Regions from separate parts of the Mesorhizobium sp. M0052 genome, predicted to be linked through region 1. Evidence: predicted binding sites of a transcription regulator. Region 1 holds the regulator's gene; the other holds the start of a gene.
The links. The regulator HrcA, encoded in region 1, represses chaperone genes, less so after heat shock. The targets are predictions, from matches to a motif close to GTTAGCACTCNCNNNNNGNGAGTGCTAAC.
Positions count from the first base shown of each region.

Region 1 (4,822 bases):
CTGAGCCTAACCTGGCGCGGGCGAATTTCTGGAAGGCGCGGGCGCGGTGCGACAGCGCCGTCGGCTGACCGGGCTTCCAGCCGTGTTTTTCCTCAGCGCTCATCTCGCCGAACGTCTTGTCGAAACCGTCGGGCAAAAACACCGGGTCGTAGCCGAAGCCGAGTTCGCCGCGCGGCGGCCACACCAGCGTTCCCTCAGCTTCGCCGCGATAATATTCAGCCTCGCCATTGGGGAAGGCCAGGCAGATGACGGCGACGAACCGCCCCTTGCGCTGCGCTGGCTCGGCGGCGCCGACCTCCTGCAAGGCCACTTCGGTGCGCTGCATGGCCATCCCGAAGTCGCGGCTGCCATCGGGAGCTTCGGCCCAATTGGCGGTGTAGACGCCGGGGGCGCCGTCGAGCGCGTCGACGCACAGGCCCGAATCGTCCGACAGCGCCGGCAGGCCGGTCGCCTTAGCCGCGGCGAAGGCCTTGATGTAGGCGTTTTCCTCGAAGGTGGTGCCGGTCTCCTCCGGTTCCGGCAGGCCGTAGTCCTTGGCCGACTTCGCCTCGAAGCCGAACGGACCCATCAAATCGGCGAATTCGCGCAGCTTGCCTTCATTGTGGCTGGCAACGACGATCTTCTTTCCATCGAGAGAATGCATCAAAGGCCCCAGATCCTTGGCTCGGCGAATTCGATCGAATTGCCCGAGGGGTCGCGTATGTAGATCGAGCGCCCGCCCTGCGGCCATTCGAATTCGCTTTCGATGGCGATGTTTTTCGCCTCAAGTTGCGCCTTCCACTGTGCGAGTTCATCCTCACTTGCGGCAAAGCAGAGATGGCCCTCGCCGACCGTGCCATGTGGCGGCACTTTCAGCCGCGCATCGGGCGCCGGCGGGATTTTGGTGGCTTCGGCGTTGAAGATGAGCAGCACGCCCGGGCCGCAGCGGAAGAAGAGATGGCGGCCGTCGACCTTGCCGAGGAGAGGGAGGCCGAGGACATCGGAGTAGAAGGTCTCGGCAGCGGCGAGATCCGTGACGTAAAGCGCTGACTCAAGAATAGCGGAGGGTTGCATCAGGCACCCCCCTCTACCCTGCCGGGCATCTCCCCCGCAAGGGGGGAGATTGGCAGTTCCGCTGGCGGCGTCTCAACGTTGATGGTTGGCGAAAACGGTAGCGACCTCTGATCTCCCCCCTTGCGGGGGAGATGGCCGGCAGGCCAGAGGGGGGTGTGAAGGATCGCCGACGTCATCACGTTAAATTCAATCAGGCCACAGCCATCTGCTGCAAGCTCACCAGCCGCTGAATGCCCTTCTTGGCCAGGCCCATCAGCTCCGCGAACTGCCCTTCCGAGAACGGCTCGCCCTCGGCGGTGCCCTGGATCTCGACGATGCCGCCCTTGCCGGTCATGACGAAATTGGCGTCGGTGCCGGCAGATGAATCCTCAATGTAGTCGAGGTCGATGACCGGCTGGCCGTCATGGATGCCGCAGGAAATTGCCGCGACATGGTCCTTCAGCACCTTGGCAACACTGGCCATCTGCCGCGCTTCCATCCAGCGCAGGCAATCGTAGAGCGCCACCCAGCCGCCGGTGATCGAGGCCGTGCGGGTGCCGCCATCGGCCTGGATGACGTCGCAGTCGACGGTGACCTGCTGTTCGCCCAGTGCCTGCAGGTCGACAACGGCGCGCAAGGAGCGGCCGATCAGCCGCTGGATTTCCAGCGTGCGGCCGCCTTGCTTGCCGGCCGAGGCTTCACGGCGCATGCGCTCGCCGGTCGAACGCGGCAGCATGCCGTATTCCGCCGTCACCCAGCCCTTGCCGGAATTGCGCATCCAGCCTGGCACCTTTTCCTCCAGGCTTGCCGTGCACAACACATGCGTGTCGCCGAATTTCACCAGGCACGAGCCTTCGGCGTGTTTGGAGACGCCGCGCTCGAACGAGATGGCGCGCATTTCGTCGGCTTGGCGTTTGGAAGGGCGCATCGAGGCCTCTTTCTGTTCTTTTTACGGTTGCGTCGGCGGCTTGTAGACGCATGCAGCCCATGGCGCAAAGGAAAAGGCCGGGCGATCTGGCACAGACGCCGGGTTGCGCGAGGGTGATGGAAGTCTATATCCTTGGGCCGGAGGTTTTTGGCTCGAATGACCAAGGCAGTCACCGAACCCAGTCTGCTGGCGCCCGCGCTGCAATCGCTCGACATGCGTTCGCGCGACATTTTTAGGCGCATCGTCGAATCCTATTTGAAGGACGGTGAGCCTGTGGGATCGCGCAGCCTGTCGCGCATCCTGCCGTCGTCGCTGTCGCCGGCCACCATCCGCAACGTGATGAGCGACCTCGAACATCTCGGCCTGATCTATGCCCCGCACATCTCGGCCGGGCGCCTGCCGACCCAGACCGGCCTGCGCTTCTTCGTCGATGCCTTCATGGAGCTTGGCGATCTCTCCGACGAGGAACGCCGGGTCATCGAGGCGCAGGTGCGCGCCTCCGGCTCGGGCGCGACGCTGGAACACATGCTGACCGAGGCCAGCCAGATGCTGTCGGGCATGTCGCGCGGCGCCGGCCTGGTGCTCGCCACCAAGAACGAGGTGGCGCTGAAGCACATCGAGTTCATCCAGCTCGAGCCGACCAAGGCGCTGGCGGTGATGGTGTCGCAGAATGGCGATGTCGAGAACCGCGTCGTCGACCTGCCGGCCGGCATCACCGTCTCGCAGCTGCACGAGGCCTCCAACTTCCTCAACGCCCATATCAGGGGCCGCACGCTCGCCGAGGCGCGCATCGAGATCGCCCGTATCAAGGACGAGACCCGGGCAGCGCTGGACACGTTGTCGCAGGACCTGGTCGAGAAAGGCCTGGCGGTGTGGGCCGGCGCCGACAGCGGCCTGCCGGCGCGCCTTATCGTGCGCGGCCGCGCCAATTTACTCGAAAACGTCACCGCCCAGGCCGATATCGAATTGCTGCGCCACCTGTTCGAGGATCTGGAGACGCAGGACGGGCTGATCCAGCTGCTCGACCTCGCCGAGGACGGCCCCGGCGTGCGGATCTTCATCGGCTCGGAAAACAAGCTGTTCTCGCTCTCCGGCTCGTCGCTGGTCGTGGCGCCTTACCGCGACAAGGACGCCCGCGTCGTCGGCGCGCTCGGCGTCATCGGCCCGACCAGGCTGAATTATGCCCGCATCGTGCCGATGGTCGACTACACGGCCCAATTGATTACCCGGATGTTAAGATAATTCCGAAGCCGGGATCACCGTAAGGAGGGCGCAGAATGGCGCTTGAATCGTTCAAGGCCCAGATCAGCATGCTGCTCGAAGAAATGGTCAACCAGCCGGAGGACGAGCACGAAATCCAGGAGCAGCTGCGCGAAAAACTGCGCGAAATGCGCGCCATGGGATTGCCGCTGCCGGAAGATCTTGTCGCATTGGAAAAGCGTCTCGACGACGATCTGGACGTCGAAGAGGAAAGTTGAGCGGTTCTCTCGTCGAATCTGCGCGCGCACGCTTCTCTTTTGCGGCGGCCGCACAATATCTCCCTTGTCGTGACGCGCCGACCGGCGCGAGTTCGAGGAGAACAGCATGATCCGGATTGCCGGCTTCGCAGGCCTTGCCCTGCTTCTGGCCACCAGCGCCTTCGCCCAGCAGGCTGATCAACTGCTGCTGACCGGCAAGGACGCTTTCGGCGACTGGACGGCCGACAAGCCAGGTGTGCGCCGGCTGATTAGGCCGGATGATCTGAAAAGACCCAACATCACCGGATCCGCCTCCAACAGCGCCGGCCTCGGCGATCGGCCCGAGGGCGCGAAGCCCGTCCTGCCGCCTGGGTTTTCGGCCGAACTGGTTGCTTCCGGCATTTCCAATCCGCGGGTCGTGCGCGTGGCGCCGAACGGCGACCTGTTCGTCGCCGACAGTGACGCCAACCAGATCCGCGTCTATCGGCTGGCCAAGGGTAGCGCGAAGCCGGCCGAAGAGGGCATTTTTGCCGACAATCTCAACCAGCCCTATGGCATCGCCTTCTACCCGCCTGGCGACAAGCCGCAATGGGTCTACGTCGCCAACAACGACAGCGTGGTCCGCTACGCCTATCGCGACGGCGACCTTAAAGCCTCCGGCGAACCGGAGACGATTGTCTCCGACATCCCTACCGGCGGCCACTGGACCCGCGATATCGCCTTCTCGCCGGACGGGAAGACGCTGTATCTCTCGGTCGGCTCCGGATCGAACGTCGCGGAGGGCATGCAGAAGGCACCGAAGGGCGGCCTTGACGCCTGGGCAAAATCACAGCCACTCGGCGCCACCTGGGGTTCCGAGGATGGCCGTGCCGACGTGCTGGCCTTCGGCCCCGACGGCAAGAATGGCCGCATCCTCGCTACCGGCCTGCGCAATTGCTCGGGCATGACCGTGCAGCCGGCCACCGGCGCGCTGTGGTGTGTCGTCAACGAGCGCGACGGTCTCGGCGACGATGTGCCGTTCGAATATGCCACCTCAGTCAAGGACGGCGCCTTCTATGGCTGGCCCTGGTATTATATCGGCGCCAACGAGGACCCGCGTCACGAGGGCGCGCGCCCAGACCTCGCCGGCTCGGTCACCGTGCCCGACGTGCTGATGCAGGCGCATTCGGCGCCGCTCAACATCGCCTTCTATGACGGCGACAATTTTCCGGCCGAGTACAAGGGCGATGCTTTCGTCGCCCTGCACGGCTCCTGGAACCGGGGTGTGCGCACCGGCTACAAGGTGGTGAGGCTGAGATTCAGCCACGGCAAGCCGACCGGCGAGTACCAGGATTTCATAACCGGCTTCGTGCTTTCCGACGATGCCGTCTGGGGCCGGCCGGTCGGCGTCGCGGTGGCCAAGGAC
Region 1 covers NZ_JAMYUS010000007.1:79,903-84,724, reverse strand. The annotation lists gene rdgB (RdgB/HAM1 family non-canonical purine NTP pyrophosphatase) at 1-643, opposite strand, end outside; gene NKJ77_RS11260 (VOC family protein) at 643-1,053, opposite strand; gene rph (ribonuclease PH) at 1,244-1,960, opposite strand; gene hrcA (heat-inducible transcriptional repressor HrcA) at 2,117-3,202, shown strand; gene NKJ77_RS11245 (hypothetical protein) at 3,238-3,438, shown strand; gene NKJ77_RS11240 (PQQ-dependent sugar dehydrogenase) at 3,545-4,822, shown strand, end outside.

Region 2 (4,822 bases), on a different contig from region 1:
TTGTCGCTCCAGCGGTCGCGCGCTGTCAGGATCAGCACCGGCATCTTGCGGCCGTTGCGGCGCCAGCGCTCGACGACGCTGATGCCGTCCATCTGCGGCAGGCCTATGTCGAGCACGACGGCATCGTAGGGCTCGGTGTCGCCGAGGAAATGCCCCTCCTCGCCGTCATAGGAGCGGTCGACGACATAGCCGGCATCGACCAGCGCGTCGGCCAGTTGCCGGTTGAGATCCTTGTCATCTTCGACGATGAGTACGCGCATGATCGGTCAGGCCTGTTGATGGGTCAGCTATAGGCCGATTCCGGTGGTCTGGGAAACGACCCTGCAAGGGGGAAGATTGGATCAGTTCGCCGGGACGACGATCTCGGAGCGGCGCGGGCGCTGGCCGTCCTTGCCCGGCACAAGCACGACGATGACGCAGACCTCCTGGCCGCCACGCGTCGTCTGCGAAGCCTTGGCCAGCGTGCCGCCATTCTGCTCGGCAACCTGCTGGCCGATCGCGTAGCAATCCGCCGCGGCTGCCGGCGTCGCTTGCGACGCCAACAGGCAGGCCGCTGTGAGCGCCAGTATCGCGGTTCTGACATGAGAGCGAAGCGTTTTCATGGTCGGCGTTGTAACGCAACTGTGCTGAACGTGAAGTGAACGGTGAACGGGTGAAAATCCATCCCCGCAAAACCCCCTGCGCGCGCAACGAATGAATGCGATCCTACCGCCCAGTCCCTCAGACCGGGCAATGGATTCATAACCGGAAAACCGGCTGCGCGGCTATGGTTTTTGCGCGCAGGCTCTCAATTCGCAGCCAGATTGGGAACAGGTCAAGGCGAGACCATTCTGAAGGGCCGCCCTAAATAGCGCGGGAAACGCCAAATCATCGGAGTGCGCCATAACGGATAAAGACCTTGCCGACCTTTACCGGGGCTATATCGCTTGCCTGAATGACCAGGACTGGGCGAAACTTGGAGACTTTGTCGGCGACGAGGTGCAGCACAATGGCGAAATGCTCGGCCTGTCGGGTTATCGCCGTATGCTCGAAGGCGATTTCGAGGCGATACCCGACCTCCGCTTCAACATCGAACTGCTGGTCTGCCAGCCGCCGCGCGTGGCGGCGCGCCTGCATTTCGACTGTCATCCCAAGGGCGTGCTGTTCGGCCTGCCGGTGAACGGCAGCGCGTGTCGTTCGCTGAGAATGTTTTCTACGAATTCGGAGAGGGTCGCATCCGCGAGGTGTGGTCAGTCATCGACAAGGCCGAGATCCAGGCGCAAATCTAGGTTGCTTCAATCACTTTGCTCGGTGAGAGCGCGTATCCGCAGCACCCCGTGGTAGAGCGCCAGGTCCTCGTCGTAGCGGGCCTCGGCGAACTCCAGGGACAGGCGGGTCTGGTCGCGCGAGCCGGTGGCGAAAGCGGCGCCGTCAAGGCGCGCCCGGATGCTGTCCATGATCAGACGCGTCTCGGCCTCGCCTTGCGCCTTCGACCAGACATGCAGCGTGATGAGCTGGTCATCATCATTGTCGGCGCCGGTGTCCAGATCGAATGCGCTGGTCCTGCCATAGGTCACATAAGGGAAGGCGGCACTGTCGGCCGCCTGCTCGCGCAACCCGGCGCCGCCGAGCAGCGCCGTCAGCGAGGCATCGCTCTTCAATCTCATGAACAAGGCTTGCAGCAAATCGCCGGGCGCCGTCATCGTCGTCTCCGTTCGCCTGTCACGCTTTGAACAACCTCAGTTTCGCGCGCAACCTAACCGCGTTGCACGGATTTCGCCAGATGACGATCCGCCTGATGGAAGGCGGCGAATCGGGCGGCATGGCCCTTTCACGGACCGGGTTCTATTTGGCATGCGGGGAGTTTCAAGAAGGGTGTTATGAGGAGCCCTGTTTTCTCCGGCAATTCGAGGTCATTTCATGCGAACGCCACCGCTGCTGCCGGCTTTTGGAAAGCTCGGCGTCAAGCCCCCGGTCGCGATTGCGGCAGCACCCGCCCTGTCGAAGAGCACCGTGGCCCTGCGCATGCGCGAGATACTTTCAATGCATGGCGGCCTGGCCTTAAAGCTGTCGGTGGTGGCCTGGACAATCCTGATCCTGGCGGCGGCATTTTTCATGTCAAAGGCCTGATGCCGATATGACAAACCGCTACGCGTTGCGCATGGACGAGCCCGAGAGCTGGACTATCTTCGACATCTTCACCGGCCAGCCTGTCGAGCTTAAGCAACAGGTAATGGTGGCCATGAATTTGCGCGATGCGGAAGCGATGGCCGACCGCCTGAACAGCCGGGACGTCAAGCGGCGGGCAAAAGCCGACCGCAAGTCCTGACGCACGCTGATCTCAGCCGCTCTGATTGCAAGACGAACGCGCGCTAACCGAAATCCGCGGCTGTGAGCACATATATGCTCTTGCGGGTGCGGGCGTAGGCCTTGCTGGCAATGTCATGGATGGAGCTGGACGCGGTGTCGAAAGCCGCCAGATAGGTGGCTTCCGCGGTCGCCGTCCCTGATGGTGCCTTCGAGAGGGCATCGGCTGCGACAGAGAAGGAAATCTGGAACATGCCGTCGTGGCCGACAAAGCGGATGCGCTTGCCGGCCTCGTCATAGAAGCGACTTGGATTGGGGAATGTCAGGCTCATGACGTGCCCCCCTTCGGCGCGGCGGCGGCTTTCTTGACTGTCGCCCGCTTCTTCTTCGGTGTCGGGTTCAAGGCTTCCGCGACGCGGTCGGCCTCTTCCTTGGCCAGGCGCAATTCCCTGAGCCTTGCTGTCTTGATCTCCCTGGCCCTCGCTTCGGACATGTAGTCGGAGGTTGCCTTGTTGCGCTCGGCCGTCTTCTTCTGCTTGTCCATGAAGCGGGCTTCAGCTTTTTCCATGATGCTCTGATTGCCTTCGGCCATCGCCTAAATCTCCTTCGTGCCTGAAATTGTGAAATCGAACTTACGATATAAATAGTCGCTTTGGCCTCGAAATTCAATTTTTCGAAATATCTAGGCGCCTCGCGACGTTTCGAACCCGGCAGACATCATAATACTTTTTAATATTTAATTTTGACCACGAATAATTTTTGGCACTCCTATCTATCGAGTGCCAACACGCCTATAAGAACGGCGCGGTCGCCTATGCCGGCCCCAGAAAGAAGTTCTCATGAAGTTTCGGCCACTCCACGACCGCGTCGTCATCCGGCGCGCCGAAGGCGATGTCAAATCCAAGGGTGGCATCATCATTCCCGACAATGCCAAGGAAAAGCCGCAGGAAGGCGAAGTCATCGCCGTTGGGCCGGGCGCACGCGACGAAAACGGCGCGCTTGTTCCGCTCGAAGTCAAGGCCGGCGACTTCATCCTGTTCGGCAAATGGTCGGGCACCGAGGTCAAGATCGACGGCGAGGACCTGCTGATCATGAAGGAAGCCGACATTATGGGCGTCATCGACAAGAGCGAGACGGCCAATATCGGAAAGAGCGGGACGGTCGTCACCGAGAAAAGCGTCAAAGCCAAGAAGGCCGCCTGACCGGCCTGGCTTTGCCAGGCTCCGGCGAGCCGCTTGCTTCACCACACCAACGGGATTGAAAAAAATGTCTGCCAAGGAAATCAAATTCGCCACCGACGCGCGCGACCGCATGCTGCGCGGCGTCGAGATCCTCACCAATGCGGTGAAGGTCACGCTCGGCCCCAAGGGCCGCAACGTCATCATCGACAAGGCCTATGGCGCGCCGCGCATCACCAAGGACGGTGTGACGGTGGCCAAGGAAATCGAGCTTGCCGACAAGTTCGAGAACATGGGCGCGCAGATGGTGCGCGAAGTGGCTTCGAAGACCAACGACCTCGCCGGTGACGGCACCACCACCGCCACGGTGCTGGCCGCATCGATCCTGCGCGAAGGCGCCAAGCTGGTTGCCGCCGGCATGAACCCGATGGACCTCAAGCGTGGCATCGACCAGGCTGTCGCCGCCGTGGTCAAGGACATCAAGGCGAAGGCCAAGAAGGTCAAGTCGTCGGCCGAGATCGCGCAGGTCGGCACCATCGCCGCCAATGGCGATGCCAGCGTCGGCGCCATGATCGCCAAGGCGATGGACAAGGTCGGCAATGACGGCGTCATCACCGTCGAGGAGGCCAAGACCGCCGACACCGAACTCGACGTCGTCGAAGGCATGCAGTTCGACCGCGGCTATCTCAGCCCCTATTTCGTCACCAATGCCGACAAGATGCGCGTCGAGCTGGAAGAGCCTTACGTGCTCATCCACGAGAAGAAGCTCGGCAATCTGCAGGCGATGCTGCCGATCCTCGAGGCGGTGGTGCAGAGCGGCAGGCCGTTGCTGATCATCTCGGAAGACGTCGAAGGCGAAGCACTGGCGACGCTGGTCGTCAATAAGCTGCGCGGCGGCCTCAAGGTCGCGGCCGTCAAGGCGCCGGGCTTCGGCGATCGCCGCAAGGCGATGCTGGAAGACATCGCCGTGCTGACATCGGGCCAGATGATTTCCGAGGATCTCGGCATCAAGCTCGAAAACGTCACCATCGAGATGCTTGGCCGCGCCAAGCGCGTACTGATCGAGAAGGACACCACCACGATCATCGACGGCGCCGGCACCAAGGCGACCATCCAGGCGCGCATCGCGCAGATCAAGGGCCAGATCGAGGAAACCACGTCCGACTATGACAAGGAGAAGCTGCAGGAGCGGCTGGCCAAGCTCGCCGGCGGCGTCGCCGTGATCCGCGTCGGCGGCGTCACCGAGTCTGAAGTGAAGGAAAAGAAGGACCGCATCGACGACGCGCTGAATGCGACGCGCGCGGCGGTGGAAGAAGGCATCGTGCCCGGCGGTGGCGTGGCGCTTCTGCGCGCAAGAT
Region 2 covers NZ_JAMYUS010000006.1:263,211-268,032, forward strand. The annotation lists gene NKJ77_RS10515 (response regulator transcription factor) at 1-260, opposite strand, end outside; gene NKJ77_RS10520 (hypothetical protein) at 342-602, opposite strand; partial or broken gene NKJ77_RS10525 (ester cyclase) at 931-1,205, shown strand; gene NKJ77_RS10530 (DUF3168 domain-containing protein) at 1,275-1,682, opposite strand; gene NKJ77_RS10535 (hypothetical protein) at 1,900-2,109, shown strand; gene NKJ77_RS10540 (hypothetical protein) at 2,141-2,308, shown strand; gene NKJ77_RS10545 (DUF1488 family protein) at 2,352-2,618, opposite strand; gene NKJ77_RS10550 (hypothetical protein) at 2,615-2,878, opposite strand; gene NKJ77_RS10555 (co-chaperone GroES) at 3,126-3,488, shown strand; gene groL (chaperonin GroEL) at 3,553-4,822, shown strand, end outside.
Region 2: the regulator HrcA is predicted to act here: its motif matches at 3,045-3,073, upstream of NKJ77_RS10555 (co-chaperone GroES).